Prosthecodimorpha staleyi: one gene and its partners. The protein of the gene in region 3 binds, or shares a complex with, the protein of the main gene of each other region. Links are inferred from orthologs where the notes say so. Each region holds a gene or a part of one and is shown on either strand. Other genes may lie near its edges.

Evidence for each region.
Region 1: the proteins of secY (region 3) and secA are in contact, whole or in part, in a crystal structure (PDB 3DIN), measured with the Thermotoga maritima proteins. The link is inferred for Prosthecodimorpha staleyi from one-to-one orthologs. Residues at the interface, in WP_004081795.1 of Thermotoga maritima: Glu108, Gly109, Glu110, Glu111, Ala236, Glu237, Arg238, Arg239, Ile240, Thr241, Ile242, Gln243, Tyr244, Ala245, Arg246, Arg247, Val248, Thr249, Gly250, Arg251, Arg252, Val253, Tyr254, Gly256, Ala257, Ser258, Thr259, Tyr260, Leu261, Pro262; in WP_004082002.1 of Thermotoga maritima: Glu261, Ala262, Arg263, Lys300, Ala301, Arg302, Thr303, Ile304, Ile305, Leu323, Tyr324, Asp325, Pro326, Val329, Ser330, Tyr333, Ile336, Lys340, Phe345, Val349, Glu363, Phe364, Tyr374, Ser375, Gly376, Gly377, Glu393, Ile395, Thr482, Ser483.
Region 2: secY (region 3) and secG share a complex: the UniProt entries of both Escherichia coli proteins name them as parts of the sec protein translocase complex. The link is inferred for Prosthecodimorpha staleyi from one-to-one orthologs.

Annotation. Positions count from the first base shown.
Region 1 is NZ_JAHHZF010000007.1:22,131-28,501, forward strand. What follows is about bases 473-3,851. They hold secA (preprotein translocase subunit SecA), read right to left. Parts: upstream 3,499-3,851; coding sequence 673-3,498; downstream 473-672. Outside these bases: KL771_RS14710 (pilus assembly protein TadG-related protein), read right to left, coding at 1-291; KL771_RS14720 (peptidylprolyl isomerase), read left to right, coding at 3,880-4,725; recombination mediator RecR, read right to left, coding at 4,813-5,433; KL771_RS14730 (hypothetical protein), read left to right, coding at 5,573-5,749; KL771_RS14735 (YbaB/EbfC family nucleoid-associated protein), read right to left, coding at 5,813-6,133; KL771_RS14740 (DNA polymerase III subunit gamma/tau), read right to left, coding at 6,195-6,371. UniProt on the Escherichia coli protein: Required for protein export, interacts with the SecYEG preprotein conducting channel.
Region 2 is NZ_JAHHZF010000014.1:110,301-116,106, reverse strand. Bases 1,079-3,892 are described here. They hold secG (preprotein translocase subunit SecG), read right to left. Parts: upstream 2,780-3,892; coding sequence 2,378-2,779; downstream 1,079-2,377. Other genes in these bases: tpiA (triose-phosphate isomerase), read right to left, coding at 3,003-3,755; KL771_RS24420 (CTP synthase), read right to left, coding at 1,079-2,124. Also shown: KL771_RS24425 (tripartite tricarboxylate transporter substrate-binding protein), read left to right, coding at 1-365; more of KL771_RS24420, read right to left, coding at 496-1,078; KL771_RS24405 (peptidylprolyl isomerase), read left to right, coding at 3,988-5,806. UniProt on the Escherichia coli protein: Subunit of the protein translocation channel SecYEG. Overexpression of some hybrid proteins has been thought to jam the protein secretion apparatus resulting in cell death; while this may be true it also results in FtsH-mediated degradation of SecY.
Region 3 is NZ_JAHHZF010000009.1:6,804-12,754, reverse strand. Bases 588-3,546 are described here. They hold secY (preprotein translocase subunit SecY), read right to left. Parts: upstream 2,755-3,546; coding sequence 1,420-2,754; downstream 588-1,419. Other genes in these bases: rpmD (50S ribosomal protein L30), read right to left, coding at 3,460-3,546; rplO (50S ribosomal protein L15), read right to left, coding at 2,965-3,438; KL771_RS17985 (adenylate kinase), read right to left, coding at 842-1,423. Outside these bases: rpsK (30S ribosomal protein S11), read right to left, coding at 1-70; rpsM (30S ribosomal protein S13), read right to left, coding at 176-544; more of rpmD, read right to left, coding at 3,547-3,651; rpsE (30S ribosomal protein S5), read right to left, coding at 3,734-4,285; rplR (50S ribosomal protein L18), read right to left, coding at 4,347-4,706; rplF (50S ribosomal protein L6), read right to left, coding at 4,719-5,258; rpsH (30S ribosomal protein S8), read right to left, coding at 5,278-5,676; rpsN (30S ribosomal protein S14), read right to left, coding at 5,687-5,951. UniProt on the Escherichia coli protein: The central subunit of the protein translocation channel SecYEG. Consists of two halves formed by TMs 1-5 and 6-10.

The DNA of each region.
Region 1 (6,371 bases), on a different replicon or contig from region 3:
GCCGCGCTCGGCCAGGCCCACGGTCACGGAGCGGCCGTCGGCGGCAACGGTGATGGAGGGCGTCAAGTCCGGCCGGGCCGCGAACACGACCTTCGCGGCACTGGCCTGGGCGGCGGCGACGCGTGCGGCGGGCGATCGCGACGGATCGGTGGCGAGCGTCCGGGCCGCGGCCAGCGACGCGGTGTCTGCGACATCCTGCAAGGCGATCCGCTGCGCCTGCCAGACCGCCTTGTCGACCACGTATCCCGCCAGCCCGATGATGAGCGGTGCACAGAGCGCGAAGGTGGTCACGACATTGCCGCCCCCATGCCGCACCAGGCGAGAGACAGGGCGGATCGGCGGTTGGACGGTTCGGCATTTCCGCATGGCGCACATCCGTTGTTCTGACGGGTACCGTGCCACCGAAGTTCAAAGCAGTTCTTACCGAGATAGGCGCAAGTCTAATATGTTAAAATGTGAACCTGTCGACCGGATGAGCGATCCAGGATGCTCGCAATATTGCTCAAATGATCTCAAAAACGCTCTGGTTGCCGCAATCGGCCGGATCGGCAGCTGACGCGGTCGGCGCGGGCGCGGCTCAAAAGGACGCCCCGCAACCGTCCGGGTGCGGGGCGCTTGTCTGACATGGCGCTTGCGGGCGGGTGGCGACCGTCGCGGGCCGCTTGATCGCTGTCAGGCCGTCATGGTGCCGGAGGCGTTCAGGGCGCCGTGGCAATGCTTGTATTTCTTGCCGGATCCGCACGGGCAGGCGGCGTTGCGGCTGACATTGGTCCAGGTCGACGGATCGTTCGGATCGATGCCGACGGCCTGCGGCGCGGCGGCCGCCGGAGCCAGAGCCTGGCCATAGCCGCCCTCGAACTCGTCGCGGCCGGTCGCCGCGTCGACATGATGCACCTGCATCGGCGGCAGGGCCGGCTGCTGGAAGGCCGAGGGTTCCTGCTGGACGATCTCGACCCGCATCAGCTGCCCGGTCACGGCCCGGCGCAGGCCGTTGAGCATGGCCTCGAACAGCGTGAAGGCCTCGGTCTTGTATTCGTTCAGCGGATCGCGCTGGGCGTAGCCGCGGAAGCCGATCACCTGGCGCAGGTGGTCGAGCGTGACCAGGTGCTCGCGCCACAGATGGTCGAGCGTCTGCAGGAGCACGGCCTTTTCGACATAGGCCATCATGCCCTCGCCGAAGCGCTCGAGCTTGTCGGCCATGACCGCGTCGGCCGCCTTGGTCAGGCGGTCCTGCACCTCCTCGTCGGCGATGCCCTCTTCCTTGGCCCAGTCCTCGATCGGCAGATCGAGACCGAGATGCTCCTGGACCTCGGCCTTCAGGCCGGCCACATCCCACTGCTCCGCATAGGCATTCTCGGGAATGTGCTTGCGCACCAGATCGGCGATCACGTCATGGCGCATGCCGTCGGTGGTCTCGCGGACGAACTCGCCCTGCATCAGCTCGACGCGCTGGTCGAACACGACGCGGCGCTGGTCGTTCATGACGTTGTCGAACTTGAGCAGGTTCTTGCGGATGTCGAAGTTGCGCGCCTCGACCTTCTGCTGCGCCTTTTCCAGCGCCTTGTTGATCCAGGGATGGATGATGGCTTCGTCTTCCTTGAGGCCGAGCTTCTGCAGCATCCCGTCCATGCGGTCGGTGCCGAAGATGCGCATCAGGTCGTCCTGCAGCGACAGGAAGAACTTGGAATGGCCCGGGTCGCCCTGACGGCCGGAGCGGCCGCGCAGCTGGTTGTCGATGCGCCGGCTTTCGTGACGCTCGGTGCCCAGCACGAACAGGCCGCCGGCCTTCAGCGCCTGGTCCTTCAGCCGCGCCACGTCGGCCTTGATCCGCTCGACCGCCGCGTCCCGCTCCGGCCCCTCGGCCATGTCCTTCAGCTCGTAGCGCACGCGCATGTCGACATTGCCGCCGAGCTGGATGTCGGTGCCGCGGCCGGCCATGTTGGTCGCGATCGTGATCGCGCCCGGAATGCCGGCTTCCGCGACGATCGCGGCTTCCTGCTCGTGGTAGCGGGCGTTGAGGACCGTGAAGACCTTCTCGGTGGTCGACTTCTGGTCGCCGTCATAGAGGTCGCGGAAGGCGGCCGGATCGGTCGGGTCGGCCTGGCGGAAACCGGCCTTGACCAAAAGATGGGCGAGCAGTTCGGACTTCTCGATCGAGGTGGTACCGACCAGGATCGGCTGCCCGCGCCCCTTGCACTCCTCGATCAGGCGGATGATCGCCCGATACTTCTCCTCGTTGGTCCGATAGACCTCGTCGTCGTCGTCGATCCGCTGGACCGGCAGGTTGGTCGGGATGTCGATCACTTCCAGACGGTAGATGTCCATGAACTCGTCCGCCTCGGTCATGGCCGTGCCGGTCATGCCGCCGAGTTTCTCGTACATGCGGAAGTAGTTCTGGAAGGTGATCGAGGCCAGCGTCTGGTTCTCGGGTTGGATCTTGACGTGCTCCTTGGCCTCAAGAGCCTGGTGCAGGCCTTCCGAATAGCGCCGGCCGGGCATCATGCGGCCGGTGAATTCGTCGATGATCACGACCTCGTCGTTCTTGACGATATAGTCCTTGTCGCGCTGGAACAGCGAATGGGCGCGCAGCGCCTGATTGACGTGATGGACGACGGTCACGTTCTCGACGTCGAACAGGTTCTCGCCCTTGAGCAGGCCGGCCTCGGCCAGCGTCCGCTCGAGCTTCTCCATGCCGGCCTCGGTGAAGGAGGCGGTGCGCTGCTTCTCGTCGATCTCGTAGTCTTCCTTGGCGGTCAGCCGCGGAATGAAGGCGTCGATGGTGTTGTAGAGCTCGGAGCGGTCGTCGAGCGGGCCGGAAATGATCAGCGGCGTGCGCGCCTCGTCGACCAGGATCGAGTCGACCTCGTCGACGATCGCGTAGTGATGGCCGCGCTGGACCATCTGGCCGACCTCGTACTTCATATTGTCGCGCAGATAGTCGAAGCCGAGCTCGTTGTTGGTGCCGTAGGTCACGTCACAGCCATAGGCGACCTTGCGCTGCTCGTCGTCGAGACCGTGCACGATCACGCCGACGGTCAGGCCGAGGAAGCGATAGACCCGCCCCATCCATTCGGCGTCGCGCGAGGCGAGATAGTCGTTGACGGTGACGACATGCACGCCCTTGCCGGTCAGGGCATTGAGATAGACCGGCAGGGTCGCGACCAGCGTCTTGCCTTCGCCGGTGCGCATCTCGGAAATCTTGCCCTCGTGCAGCACCATGCCGCCGATCAGCTGCACATCGTAATGCCGCTGCCCGATCGCGCGCTTGGCGGCCTCCCGCACGGTCGCAAAGGCCGGGACCAGCAGATCGTCGAGCTTGGTGCCGGCGGCCAGGTTGGCGCGGAACGTCTCCGTGCGTGCCCGGAGTTCGTCGTCGGTCAGCAGCGCGAGCTCGGCCTCAAGGGCATTGATGGCCTCAACCCGCGGCCGGTAGGCCTTCACCTTGCGATCGTTGGCGGAGCCGAACAGCTTCTTGGCGAGATTTCCGAGCCCGAACATGGAGGGCCTTTCCTGACTGTCGGTCCGCGACGCCGCCGGAACGCCTGATCGGCTCCGTCCGGCGCGACCGGAAGATTTCATGGAAATGCGACCGAGGGAAAACGAAACGCGTGCCCCGGGGTCCGGAACAGCCCTCGTGCCGCCCTCGACCGGCCCTCGTTTTTCAACTCCGCGCGGCGAGCCGGCGAGAGGGGCTGGCGGGGCGCGACAGCCCGTCGCAAGACGAGCCGAAACCCGGCGCCACGGGGGGCCGCGGCAGAGATAAGTGGGGGCCTCCCTGTTGTCAACGTCACGGCTTTGCACCAATGTGCCGGCCCGAATTCACGGCCCCGCCGCAATCGGTCCCTATCGGGGCGAAGAAACCATCGAAGGATAGTTCCGATGATCAAAGCGTCACGCATCGCGGTCCTGGCCGCCCTTCTGGCCTCGGCGGCCGTGATCGGATCGGCCGGATGGACGCCCGCCGCGGCCGCGGAGGACAAGAAGATCGCGACCGTCGACGGCAAGCCGATCACGGAGTCCGACCTTGCCGCCGTGATGGCCGAGATGTCGCAGCAGTTTGCCCAGTTGCCGGAACCGGCCCGCCGCCGCGCCGCGCTCGACCGCCTGATCGACATCCAGATCCTCGCCGGTCAGGCCGACAAGGACGGCCTCGGCGCGTCGGACGAATTCAAGAAGCGGCTGGAGAACCTGCGGCAGCGTCTGCTGATCAACGAATTCGTGAAGATCAAGGTCGACGGCTCCGTCACTGACGCCGATGTGAAGGCGGCCTACGACAAGTATGTCGGCGGCACCACCCCGCCGGAGGAGACCCGCGCCCGCCACATCCTGGTCAAGACCAAGGAAGAGGCCGACGCGATTATCGCCGACATCGCCAAGGGCGGCGATTTCGCCAAGATCGCGGCCGACAAGTCGCAGGATCCGGGCTCGGCCAAGGAAGGCGGCGATCTCGGCTATTTCGGCGCCGGCGAAATGGTCGCCGAGTTCGACAAGGCCGTGCAGGAGCTGAAGCCGGGCGAGTTCACCAAGACCCCGGTGCAGACCCAATTCGGCTTTCACGTCATCCGTGTCGAGGACAAGCGCAAGCAGAAGGTACCGAGCCTCGACGAGGTCAAGGACCAGCTCCGCCAGCAGGTCGTCCAGGAGAAGTTCTCCGAAGCGCTCACCCAGCTGAAGAAGACCGCGAAGGTCGAAATCGACGAGACCGCGCTCGGCGCGAAGAAGTGATCTGACCGCCCGGCCGCGGGCGCTTCGAGCCGGCGTCACGGACATCCCCGCGGCGCCGGCTTTTTCGTGGGCGCGGGGGCCCCGGGCTCAGAACCGCGTCCGCGCTTTCAGGGCCGCCGCCAAAGTGCCGTCGTCGAGATAGTCGAGTTCCCCGCCGACCGGCACGCCATGGGCCAGCCGGGTCACCGTCACGTCGATCCCGTCGGCCTTAAGACCGGCGATCTCGCCGGTGATGTAATGCGCGGTCGTCTGGCCCTCGACGGTGGCGTTGACCGCGAGGATGACCTCCCCGACGCGGCCCGAGCGGCAGCGTTCGATCAGGCCGCGAATGTTCAGGTCGTCCGGGCCGATGCCGTCGAGCGGCGACATCACCCCGCCGAGCACGTGATAGCGCGCCGCCATCGCGCCGGCCCGCTCCAGGGCCCAGAGATCGGACACGTCCTCGACCACCACGATCGTGCTCTCGTCGCGGCGCGGATCGCGGCAGATCGAACAGGGATCGACGGTGTCGACATTGCCGCAGACCGTGCACACGCCGACCTTTTCGTTGACCTCAGTGCAGGCGCGCGCCAGCGGGGCCAGCAGGGTTTCCTTGCGCTTCACGAGCGCCAGGGCGGCCCGCCGCGCCGAACGCGGCCCGAGCCCGGGCAGCTTGCCGAGCAGCTGGATCAGACGCTCGATCTCGGGCCCGGCGATGGATTTCGACATGGGAATGGGCCTCGTCGGCGGGGAGCCGCAATTCCTCCCCGGAAATTTCCAGATTGCCTAGACTTTGAACGATCCGCGCAAGTCGGGATTCACGGATGCCGTCCAACGATCCGCCGCAGAACAGGGGGCGAGAAGCGGCATGACCAGCGTGGACAAGGCGCAGCGGAAGCATTTCATCGATCTCGGCGGCAACACGCGTCTCGATCGCCAGGCCACCGAGACCCGCAAGGAAGACAAGGAGAAGGTCGTCGAGAAGGAGGTCACCAAGGCCCCGATCACCTCCGGCCTCGGTCGCGTGCTCGACCGCACCGTCTGACCGCCCCAGGTTCCGAAACCCAAACCCTTCGAGCCGGCCGGCACGCGCGAGCCCGGGCCGGCGTCAGAACGGCAGCTTGAAACCGGCCGGCAGGCCGAGACCGCCGGTCAGTTCGGCCATCTTGGCGGCGATCGCCGCTTCCGCCTTGGCGTTCGCGTCGCGATGCGCCGCGACGATCAGATCCTCAAGGATTTCCGCGTCGTCCGGCTTCAGCAGCGACGGGTCGATCTTGACCGAGCGCATCTCGCCCTTGCCGGAGACCGTGACGGTGACGAGGCCCGCACCGGAGGCGCCGGACACCTCGATCGTGGCCAGTTCGTCCTGCAGGCCCGCCATCCGCGCCTGCATGTCCTTGGCCTGCTTCATCATCTTCAGGAAGTCCATCGGAGCTCCTCGGGTTGGGGGTGTTCATGGAATCTGGGGTGCAGGCGGCCGTTTGCGACCGTCAATCGTCCGGCGCCCAGCCCGGATCGTCCATGTCGACCGGTGCCGTGTAGGCGTCCGCCGGCAAATCCTCCGACCCGGCCGGCAGGATCGGCGCGCCCGCCGCCGCCGCGGCCTCCTCTTCGGCCGTCTTGTGGACGCGCACGTCGACGATCATGGCGCCGGGGAAGCGCTTCAG
Region 2 (5,806 bases), on a different replicon or contig from region 3:
ACCAGATCGTCAACGTCGCCCCGCAGATCGCCGCCGGCACCATCAAGGCCTATGCGATCGCCACCCCGGAGCGCTCCCCGGCCCTGCCGAACGTGCCGACCACCAAGGAAGCCGGCCTGCCCGACTACCAGGTCTCGGCCTGGAACGCGGTCTTCGCCCCGAAGGGCACCCCGGCCCCGATCGTCGCCAAGCTGGCCGCCGCGCTCGACAAGGCGCTCGACGACGAGAACACCCGCAAGCGCCTGCTCGAACTCGGCGGCGTCATCCCCGACAAGGCCGGCCGCACGCCGGACGCGCTGCAGAAGCTGGTCGAAAGCGAAGTCGCCCGCTGGAACCCGATCCTGAAGGGCATGGGCGAGAAGTGATCGTCCGGCCTTGAAAGACGACAAGGGCCGGAGGCGGCAAACCGCCTCCGGCCCTTTGCATTTTCAGAAGTTCCCGCAAGGCCTGTGGAGGGCCGAGGCCGGCCCGGTCAGGCCGGCCCTGCGGTGTCTCTCAGACCAGCCGGCTCTGCGTCTTGGCGGCGGCGACGAAGGCCTTGAAGAGCGGGTGCGGCTCGAAGGGCCGGCTCTTCAGTTCGGGATGATACTGGACACCGACGAACCAGGGATGGTCGACCAGTTCGACCGTCTCGGGCAGCACGCCGTCCGGCGACATGCCGGCGAAGCGCATGCCGTTCGCTTCCAGACGGTCGCGATAGGCGATGTTGACCTCGTAGCGATGCCGATGGCGTTCGGAGATTTCGGTCGCGCCGTAGCAGGCCGCGATCTTGGAACCGGCCGCGAGCTTGGCCGTATAGGCCCCGAGCCGCATGGTGCCGCCAAGATCGCCGCCCTCGGCGCGCCGCTCCAGCTCGTTGCCGCGCGCCCATTCGGTCAGGAGGCCGACGACCGGCTCGTCGCAGGGGCCGAATTCGCTGGAATTGGCGCCTTCGACGCCGGCCAGGCTGCGCGCCGCCTCGATCACCGCCATCTGCATGCCGAAGCAGATGCCGAAATAGGGGATGCCGCGCCGGCGGGCGTAGCCGGCGGCCGCGATCTTGCCTTCGGTGCCGCGCTTGCCGAAGCCGCCCGGCACCAGGATGCCGTGGACATGCTCCAGGAACGGTGCCGGATCCTCCTTCTCGAAGATCTCCGATTCGATCCAGTCGATGTCGACCTTGACCCGGTTGGCGATGCCGCCATGGGTCAGCGCCTCGATCAGCGACTTATAGGCATCCTTGAGGCCGGTATACTTGCCGACCACCGCGATGGTGACCCGGCCTTCCGGATTGTGGATGCGCTGGGAGATGTCCTGCCAGCGCTCCAGATTCGGCTTCGGCGCGCCGGTGATCCCGAAGGCGGCCAACACCTCGTCGTCGAGCCCTTCGCGGTGATAGGCGATTGGCACGTCGTAGATGGAGGGAACGTCGAGCGCCTGGATCACGGCGGAGGGGCGGACGTTGCAGAACAGCGAGAGCTTCTTGCGCTCCGACTCGGGGATCTCCCGATCGGCGCGGACCAGCAGGATGTCCGGCTGGATGCCGATCGAGCGCAGTTCCTTGACCGAATGCTGCGTCGGCTTGGTCTTCAGCTCGCCCGCGCTCGGGATATAGGGCATCAGCGTCAGGTGGATATAGACGGCATGGCCGCGCGGCAGATCGTTGCCGAGCTGACGGATCGCCTCGAAGAAGGGCAGGCCCTCGATGTCGCCGACGGTGCCGCCGATCTCGACCAGGACGAAATCGTAGCCGTCATTGCCGGTGACGACGAAATCCTTGATCGCGTCGGTGACATGCGGGATCACCTGGACGGTGCCGCCGAGATAGTCGCCGCGGCGCTCCTTGGCGAGAATGTCCTGATAGATCCGGCCGGTGGTGATGTTGTCCTGGCGGTTGGCGGGACGCCCCGTGAACCGCTCGTAGTGGCCGAGATCGAGATCGGTCTCGGCGCCGTCGTCGGTCACGAAACACTCGCCATGCTGGTAGGGCGACATCGTGCCGGGATCGACGTTGAGATAGGGATCCAGCTTGCGCAGGCGGACCTTGTAGCCGCGCGCCTGGAGACAGGCTCCGAGAGCCGCTGAAGCGAGGCCCTTGCCCAGGGAAGAAACCACGCCGCCGGTGATGAAGACGTACCGCGCCATGGGCCTCGACCTAACCACGTGCGGGCCGATTCGCGAAGAGGCGCCGCAACGTTCAAAATAAAAACATGGAGGGCGCCGGTCAGCCCTCCGGGGCCCGGTTGCGCCATCCGACGATGAGTCGCATTCCAAAACGCCGCGCCCGCGCGGGCCCGAAGGCCACTCACGCGAGCATCCTGCCCAGCGCCGGCGACCCGGTCCGGCACGCCGGCCGACCGGCCGGCATCCCGTACGCGGACCCGAGGCCGCCTTCCCGCTACTGCGGGTTGGCGGGCGCTGCCGGGCCGCGCTGCTGCTGCTGCATCAGCTGATCGAGGACGCCGCCCTGGCCGGTGCCCGGTGCGGGCGTGGCGCCGGGAGCCGCCGGAGTGCCCGGGGTCGCCGGAGCGCCGGCTGCGGCCGGGGCCTTGTCGAGGATCGAGGAGGGCCGCTCGCCGCGATGGCTGGAGGCCAGCACGCCGAGAAGCAGCGAGGTCGCGAAGAAGCCGGCCGCGAGGAAGCCCGTCGTACGGGTGAGCACGTTGGCGGTGCCGCGCGACGACATGAAGCCGCCGCCGCCGCCGATGCCAAGCGCGCCGCCCTCCGACTTCTGGATCAGAACCGCGCCGACCAGCGCGATCACGATCATCAGATGAATGACGATGATGACGGTTTCCATCGAATCGTCCCGGTAGTCCCGTGGGCCGCTGGCGTCCAGGGGATGTGATTGCACGAACGCATGCCGAGCCGGACCGTGGTTCGATCCCGCTCGGCATCAGATAGGGAGCCGCCAGCGGCGGCGCAATTCGGATGCGTCATACACGATCGCGCGGCCGGTTGCCAACCCGCGCGATGCGGCAAGCGCGGACGGCGCACAACAATGCGCCGGCGCCTCGGTGCCGTCACCGATAGGCGGCGGCGATTCCCAGGAAATCCGCCGCCTTCAGGCTGGCGCCGCCGACCAGCGCGCCGTTCACGTCCGGCACGGCCATCAACTCCGCCGCATTCGACGGCTTGACCGAGCCGCCGTAAAGAATGCGGACATTGCTGCCCTCCGCACCGAGCAGGACAACGAGGCGGCCGCGCAGGAAGCCATGCACCTCCGCCACGTCGGCCGGCGTCGGCGTCAGCCCCGTGCCGATCGCCCAGACCGGCTCGTAGGCGACCACCAGATTGCCGGCATGGGCCCCGTCCGGCAGCGAGCCGGCCAACTGGCCGCCGACCACATCCAGCGTGCGACCGGCCTCGCGCTCGGCGCGCGTCTCGCCGATGCAGACGATGGCGGTCAGGCCGGCGCGCAGGGCCGCCTCGGCCTTGGCCTTCACGACGGCGTCGGACTCGCCATGATCGGAGCGGCGTTCGGAATGGCCGACGATCACGGCCGTGCCGCCGGCATCGGCGATCATCTCCGCAGCGATATCGCCGGTATGCGCGCCCGAGGCCGCAGGGTGGCAGTCCTGCCCGCCGACCGCGATCCCGGTCGTCGCCGCGCGTGCCGCCAGGGCCGCCAGGAGGGTCGCGGGTGGACAGACCATCAGGTCGATCCGTCCAGCCAGCGCGGCGTCGAAGCCGGCGGCCATCCGGTCGATCTCGGCCAGCGAGGCCGAGAGCCCGTTCATCTTCCAGTTCCCGGCGACCAGCGGCTTCATGCCCATCTCCTCCACGCGTCTTCTGATGCCGCCGGCTTACCAGACCGCTCCGACGGTCGGAAGGCCGCCGAAAGGCGTGCCGGCCGGACCGAAGACCTCCACGAGCCCGCTCGCGAGGCCCCGGTACCCCGCGGATCCGTGCACGTTCGGCGCGCCTTGCCCTTGTCGGGCGGTCTCCCTATGATCCGCGCCGCTCGCGGGGGTCCCCGCTCGTCAGACCAGGAACCGGTCCCAGTCCATGCTCGACTCCATGCGCCGCGGCGCCTCCACGTGGATCGCCAAGCTTCTGCTTGCGCTTCTCATCGTCAGCTTCGGCGTTTTCTGGGGCGTCTCGGACGTGTTCCGCGGCTTCGGCGGCAATACCGTGGCCACCGTCGGCAGTCAGAAGGTGACCACCACGGCCTTCGACCAGGCCTATCGGCGCGAGCTCGACACGATCAGCCGGCGCCGCGGCAAGCCGATGACCCGTGACGAGGCGAACCGGGCCGGCCTGCCGGGGCTGCTGATCAGCCAGATGGTGACCGACGCCGCGATTCTGGATACCGCCCGTCGGCTCGGCGTCGGCGTGTCCGACATTGAACTCGTGCGACAGATCCAGGCCGACCCGACCTTCCAGGCCGGCGGCCAGTTTTCGCGCGGCCGGTTCAGCCAGATCCTGCAGAGCAACGGCTGGTCGGAAGATCAATATGTCGCCCTCGCCCGCGACAGCGCCATCCGCAGCCAGTTGATCGAGGCCGTCGCCGGCCCGATGCCGGCACCGAAGATGCTGCTGGAGGCCGCCAATGCCTACCGCAACGAGGAGCGGGTCGTTTCCTATATGCAATTGACTCCGGCCATCGTCGGAGACATCGCCGATCCGGCGCCGGACGTGCTGAAGACCTATTTCGAGGAGCGCAAGGTCCAGTTCCGGGCGCCCGAATACCGCAAGGTCGTGGCGCTTGCGATCGACCCGGAGACCATCGCCCGGCCCGGCGACGTGACCGACGACGACGCCAAGGCCGCCTACCAGCGCAATCCCGGCCGCTTCGGCGATCCGGAGAAGCGGCGCGTGCAGCAGATCGCCTTCGACAAGCCGGAGGAGGCCGAGGCGGCGTCCGCGCTTCTGAAGTCCGGCAAGAGCTTCGACGATCTGCTCGCCGAGCGCTCGATCAAGGCCGAGGATGCCGATCTGGGGCTCTTGAGCAAGGCCGGCTTCCTCGATCCGGCGGTCGGCGATGCAGCCTTCGCGTTGGCCAAGGACGGCGACGTGACCGGCGTGGTCAAGGGCCGCTTCCGGACCGTGATGCTGCGTCTGATGGAGATCAAGCCGGCCGGCCAGAAGCCGTTCGAGGAGGTCAAGAATCAGCTCAAGGCCGAAGTCGCACGCGAGCGGGCCGTCAACGAGATCATGTCCCGGCACGACCAAATCGAAGATGCCCGCGCCGGCGGCGCCCATCTCGACGAGGTCGCCAAGCGCTTCGATCTGAAGGCTATGACCGTCGAGTTCGACCGCACCGGCCGCGCGCCGGACGGATCCTCGCCGACCGGGCTGCCCGAGGCGGCCAAGCTCATTCCGGCGGCGTTCGAAAGCGACGTCGGCGTCGAGAACGACACCATCCCGCATGGCGCCAATGGCTTCGTCTGGTTTGAAGTGACCGCCATCACGCCCGCGCGCGACCGCCCTCTCGACGAAGTGACCGCCGAGGCCACGGCCCGCTGGAAGGCCGACCAGTTGCGCGCCCGGCTCGCCGCCAAAGCGGTGGAACTGACCGCGCGAATCGAAAAGGGCGAGCCGATCGAAGAGGTCGCGACGTCGGCGGGGCTGGAGGTCAAGACCTCGCCGGCGCTGAAGCGGGGCGAGCCTGCCGAAGGCCTTGGTGCCGGCGTCGTGTCGGCCGCCTTCTCGGGTCCCGAGGGCACCGCCACGACGGCCCTCGGCGAGGACGGCAGCCGCTTCGTGATCCGCGTCAAGGAGGTCAACGAGGCGGTCTTCTTCGGCGACACCGACACCAGCCGCGCGCTCGACAAGCAGATCGCCACCGACATTCAGAACTCGCTGCAGGAGCAATATATCCGCC
Region 3 (5,951 bases):
TCACGTGCGCAACGCCGGAGGAGATATTCTTCCGTTCGCGGCGGCGGACGCGCTGGGCTTCTTTAGCCATGTGGCTGATCCTCGAATTCTTTCGTGACCCGATCGGTCTCGTGCGGTCGGACCGCCGCCCCCGGATCCGGCGACGCTCACGCGCGGCCGGCGAAGGCGGTCATCCTCACTTCTTCTTGCCGGCGATCGGCTTGGCCGGGCCCTTGCGGGTCCGCGCGTTGGTGTGGGTGCGCTGACCGCGCACCGGCAGCCCGCGACGATGACGCAGGCCGCGATAGCAGCCGAGATCCATCAGACGCTTGATGTTCATCGCCACGTCGCGGCGAAGGTCGCCCTCGACCATGTAGTCGCGGTCGATCACTTCGCGGATCTGCAGCACTTCGGCATCCGAGAGATCGTGCACGCGCCGATCAGGAGCGATGCGGACCTTCTCCACGATCTCCTGGGCGTTCTTCTGCCCGATCCCATGGATGTACTGCAGCGCGATAAGGACGCGCTTGTTGGTCGGAATGTTCACGCCTGCAATGCGGGCCACGGCATTTCTCTCCAGTCGATGCGGTGTCCGGAGACGACCGCCACCATCAAGGACCTGTCTCCGGAAGGAACCGCACACAGAACGACCGACCGGGGCCGGTCCCCTCCAGGGTCCGACGCCGATCGCACGATCGTCGCGATTGAGCGTCGGGATATAGTGAGTCCGCGCAAGGCAGTCAACCCGGCGCGGACTCTTGTTTGCCACTCATCGAACCATGATCCAGAAGGATCCCGGTCCGGATCGAAGTCCCGATGCCGCCGGCTCCGCAGGGCCCCTGCCCCCGAACCCCGAACGGCGTCAGGCTCCGAGAATCGTCGCGATCTCGACCGACACCTGATCGATCGGCAGCATGCCGTCGACGGTGCGCAACTCGCCGGTTCCGGCATAGTATTTCGACAGCGGAGCGGTCTTCTCGCGATATTCCGTCAGCCGCTTCTTGAAGCTCTCCGGATTGTCGTCCGCCCGGACCTGGCCGCCGGCCGCCTGGGTCTCCGCGACCCGGCTCTCCATGCGGCGGACCAGAGCCTCCTCGTCGACCTTGAGTTCGATCACCGCGTCGAGCTTCATGCCCTTCGAGCGCAGCATCGATGTCAGAGCCTCCGCCTGCGGAACCGTCCGCGGGAAGCCGTCGAGAATGAAGCCCTTCGCGCAGTCCGCCTCGTCGATCCGGTCGGCGACGACACCGATGACGATATCGTCCGACACCAGTTGCCCGGCATCCATCACCGCCTTGGCCTTGAGGCCGATCTCGGTGCCCGCCTTGACGGCCGCGCGCAGCATATCGCCGGTCGACAGCTGCACGATGCCGTACTTCGCCACGAGCCGCGACGCCTGGGTGCCTTTGCCGGCGCCCGGCGGCCCGAGCAGAATCAGTCTCATCGCCTTCCCCCTTTGAGCTTCGCCCGCTTGATCATACCTTCGTATTGATGGGCGAGCAGATGTCCCTGGATTTGCGACACCGTATCCATGGTCACCGAGACCACGATCAACAGCGACGTACCACCGAAATAGAACGGCACGCCGGTCCAGGAAATGAGGAATTCGGGTAAGAGACAAACGATGGCGATGTAGATCGCACCGACGACCGTAATCCGGGTCAGCACGTAGTCGATGTACTCGGCGGTCCGCTCACCGGGCCGGATGCCCGGAATGAAGCCGCCATGCTTCTTCAGATTGTCGGCGGTGTCGGTCGGATTGAACACGATCGCCGTATAGAAGAAGGAGAAGAACAGGATCAGGGCCGTGTAGAGCAGCATGTAGAGCGGCTGTCCATGGCCAAGGATCGCCGTCACGGTCGTCAGCCAGCCACCGGCCTGCCCGGCCTGGAAATTGGCGACCGTCGCCGGCAGCAGCAAGAGCGAGGAGGCGAAGATCGGCGGGATGACGCCGGCCGTGTTCAGCTTCAGCGGCAGATGCGACGACTGCCCCTGCATGATCTGGTTGCCGACCTGGCGCTTCGGATACTGGATCAGCAGCCGGCGCTGGGCGCGCTCCATGAACACGATGAAGGCGATCACGATCACGGCCAGCACGATGATGCCGAGAATCACCGGGGTCGAGATGGCGCCCTGGCGGCCGAGTTCGAGCGTGCCGGCGATGGCGCGCGGCAGTTCGGCGACGATGCCGGCAAAGATGATCAGCGAAATGCCGTTGCCGATGCCGCGCGAAGTGATCTGCTCGCCGAGCCACATCAGGAACATGGTGCCGCCGACCAGCGTCAGCACGGCCGAGATGCGGAAGAACACGCCCGGATCGCCGACGATGCTGTTCTGCGAGCCTTCGAGCCCGACGGCGATCGCATAGGCCTGGAACACGGCCAGGATGACGGTCAGGTAGCGGGTATACTGGTTGAGCTGCTTGCGGCCGGACTCGCCTTCCTTCTTCAGCGCTTCGAAGGCCGGAAGGACGGTGGTCAAGAGCTGCACGATGATCGAGGCCGAGATATACGGCATGATCCCGAGGGCGAAGATCGCCATGCGCCCGACGGCGCCGCCCGAGAACATATTGAACAGGCCGATGATCCCGGTCTGGGCGTTCGAGAAGGCGCGCGACAGCGCCTCCGGATCGATGCCCGGCAGCGGCAGATAGGTGCCGAACCGGTAGACCAGCAGCGCGCCGAGGGTGAACCAGATCCGCTTCTTGAGTTCCTCAGCCTTCGCGAAGGCGCCCCAGTTGAGGTTAGCTGCCAGTTGTTCGGCTGCAGAAGCCATTCGCCTCACTCCGATGTTCCAGGGCGCCCGCTCGCTTCAGGGCAAGACGGGAGCAGGATCCGATCCGTCCAAAACCGAATCGGATGCCGCTCCCGCCCTCGTATCGACCGGAACCGCCCCGGCGCCAAGCTGGCACGACGACGCTTCGGGTCCGTAACGACAGGCAACCGGGGCCGCGCTGCCGCGGCCCCGGTGATGATCTCGAACCCGTCACTCCGCCGCAGCGGCTTCCGGCAGAACCAGCGTGCCGCCGGCCTTGGCGATCGCCTCGGCGGCCGGCTTCGACGCACCCGCGACCTCGAAGGTCACGGCCTTGCCAAGCTCGCCCGGGCCGAGCAGCCGCACGCCGTCCTTGACGCGACGGATGACGCCGGCGGCGACGAGCGCCTCGGCGGTCACCGTCTGGGTCGCATCGAGGCGGCCGGCTTCGATCGCCTGCGCGACGCGATCCAGGCTGACCTCGTTGTAATCGGCCCGGAAGATGTTCTTGAAGCCGCGCTTCGGCAGGCGCCGATGCAGCGGCATCTGGCCGCCTTCAAACCCGTTCACGGCCACACCGCTGCGGGCCTTCTGACCCTTCACGCCGCGACCGGAGGTCTTGCCGAGGCCCGAACCGATGCCACGGCCGAGACGCTTGCCCTTCTTGGCAGCGCCCGGATTGTCGCTGATCTCATTCAGCTTCATGGGAGGTTCCTCGAGGCCGGTTTACTCGTCCACGACGCGGACGAGATGCTGCACCTTGGCGATCATGCCCCGGACCTGAGGACTATCCTTCAGGGTGGAGCGGCGATGCCGCTTGTTGAGACCGAGTCCGATCAGAGTGGCGCGCTGGTCGCCGGGACGGCGGGCCGGGCTGCCGATCTGCTCGACCGTGACGGTCTTGTCAGTCGTCGACATGGGTCTTGACCCCTGTTGCTTCAGCTGGGGACGGAGCCGCTCTCATTCAAGCGGCCCCGGCGATTTCGAAACTCGGACCCGGTCAGGCCTCGGCGCTGGTCGCGTCGATGCCCTCTTCGCGCCGGCGGGACTGCAGCGTCGACACCTTGATGCCGCGCCGCGCCGCGACGGAGCGCGGGCTGTCCTCGTGCTTGAGGGCGTCGAAGGTCGCCCGGATCATGTTGTAGGGGTTCGACGAACCGAGCGACTTGGCGACCACGTCCTGGACGCCGAGCGTCTCGAACACGGCGCGCATCGGGCCGCCGGCGATGATGCCGGTACCGGCCGGAGCCGCGCGAAGGATCACCTTGCCGGCGCCGTGATGGCCGTTCACGTCATGATGCAGCGTGCGCCCCTCGCGGAGCGGAACGCGCACCAGGCTGCGCTTGGCCGCCTCGGTCGCCTTGCGGATCGCCTCGGGGACTTCGCGGGCCTTGCCGTGGCCGAAGCCGACGCGGCCCTTCTGGTCGCCGACAACGACCAGGGCGGCGAAGCCGAAGCGCCGGCCGCCCTTCACCACCTTGGCGACGCGGTTGATGTGAACCAGCCGGTCGACGAATTCGCTGTCGCGTTCTTCACGCTCGCGGGTTGCCATAGTCAATCATCCTTGCCGCGCTGCACCGACGAAGGCGCGCGCTTGAGATCCCCGGAATGCCTCAGAAGTCGAGGCCGCCCTCGCGCGCAGCCTCCGCAAGCGCCTTGACGCGCCCGTGGTAGATGTAGCCGCCGCGATCGAACACGACCTGCTCGACGCCGGCCGACTTGGCCCGCTCCGCCAGGAGCTTGCCGACGACCTTGGCGGCTTCCACGTCGGCGCCCGTCTTGAGGGACCCCTTGAGGTCCTTCTCGAGCGTCGACGCCGAAGCCAGGGTCGCCCCGGCCACGTCGTCGATGATCTGGGCGTAGATGTTCTTCGAGGACCGGAACACCGAAAGGCGCGGACGACCGTTGGCCGCGGCCTTCACGGCACGGCGAACGCGGGCGCGACGGCGCTCCGTAGTAGACGCATGAGCCATGATGACCGCTCCTTACTTCTTCTTGCCTTCCTTGCGGAAGATCTTCTCACCGGCATACTTGACGCCCTTGCCCTTGTAGGGCTCGGGGCCGCGGAATTCGCGGATCTCGGCAGCCACCTGGCCGACACGCTGCTTGTCGATGCCGGAGATGCTGATCTGATCCTGCTTCTGGCCGGCGACCGCGATCGTGATGCCTTCCGGCACCGGATAGATCACGTCGTGGCTGTAGCCGAGCGAGAGATTGAGGTTCTTGCCCGCGAGCGCCGCCTTGTAGCCGACGCCGTTGATCTCGAGCTTCTTCTCGAAGCCCTTGGAGACGCCGACGATCAGGTTGGAGATCATCGTGCGCGACATGCCCCAGAGCGAGCGTGCCTGCTTGGACTCGTCGCGCGGCTTCACCGCGATGCCTTCGTCGCCCTTGGTGACCTCGACGAGGTCGTGCACCACGAACGACAGAGCGCCCTTCGGGCCCTTCACGTTGACGGTCTGGCCGGCAACCTCGGCATTGACGCCGGCGGGAACCGGGACCGCCTTCTTTCCGATACGAGACATGGATAAGGTCCTCTCCCGATCAGAACACGGTGCAGAGCACTTCGCCGCCGACATTCGAGTCGCGCGCGGCGTGATCGGCCATGACGCCCTTCGGGGTCGACAGGATGGTCACGCCGAGGCCGTTGGCGACCCGCGGAATGTTGGCAACGGACGAATAGACGCGGCGACCAGGCTTCGAGACGCGCTGGATCGAGCGGATCACCGGTTCGCCGTCGTAATACTTGAGTTCGATCTCGAACTCCGACTTGCCGCCGTCGACATCCACGAGCTCGTAGCCGCGGATGTAGCCCTCGGTCTTCAGAACGTCGAGCACGTTGGCGCGCAGCTTGGAAGCCGGGGTCAGAACCTTCGACTTGCGCCGCATCTGCGCATTGCGGATCCGGGTCAGCATATCGCCCAGGGGATCGGTCATGGTCATCGGGCGCTCCTCACCAGCTCGACTTCACGAGGCCCGGAATCATGCCCTGGTTGCCCAGTTCACGAAGCGCGAGACGCGACATCTTCAGCTTGCGGTAGAAGGCGCGCGGGCGGCCGGTCACTTCGCAGCGATTGCGGATCCGCACCTTGGCGCCGTTGCGCGGCAGCTGGGCGAGCTTCATCACCGCCTGAATGCGCACTTCCGGCGACGTCTCGCGGTCCATGACCACGGACTTCAGCTCCGCCCGCTTCTTGGCGAACTTGGCGGTCATCTTG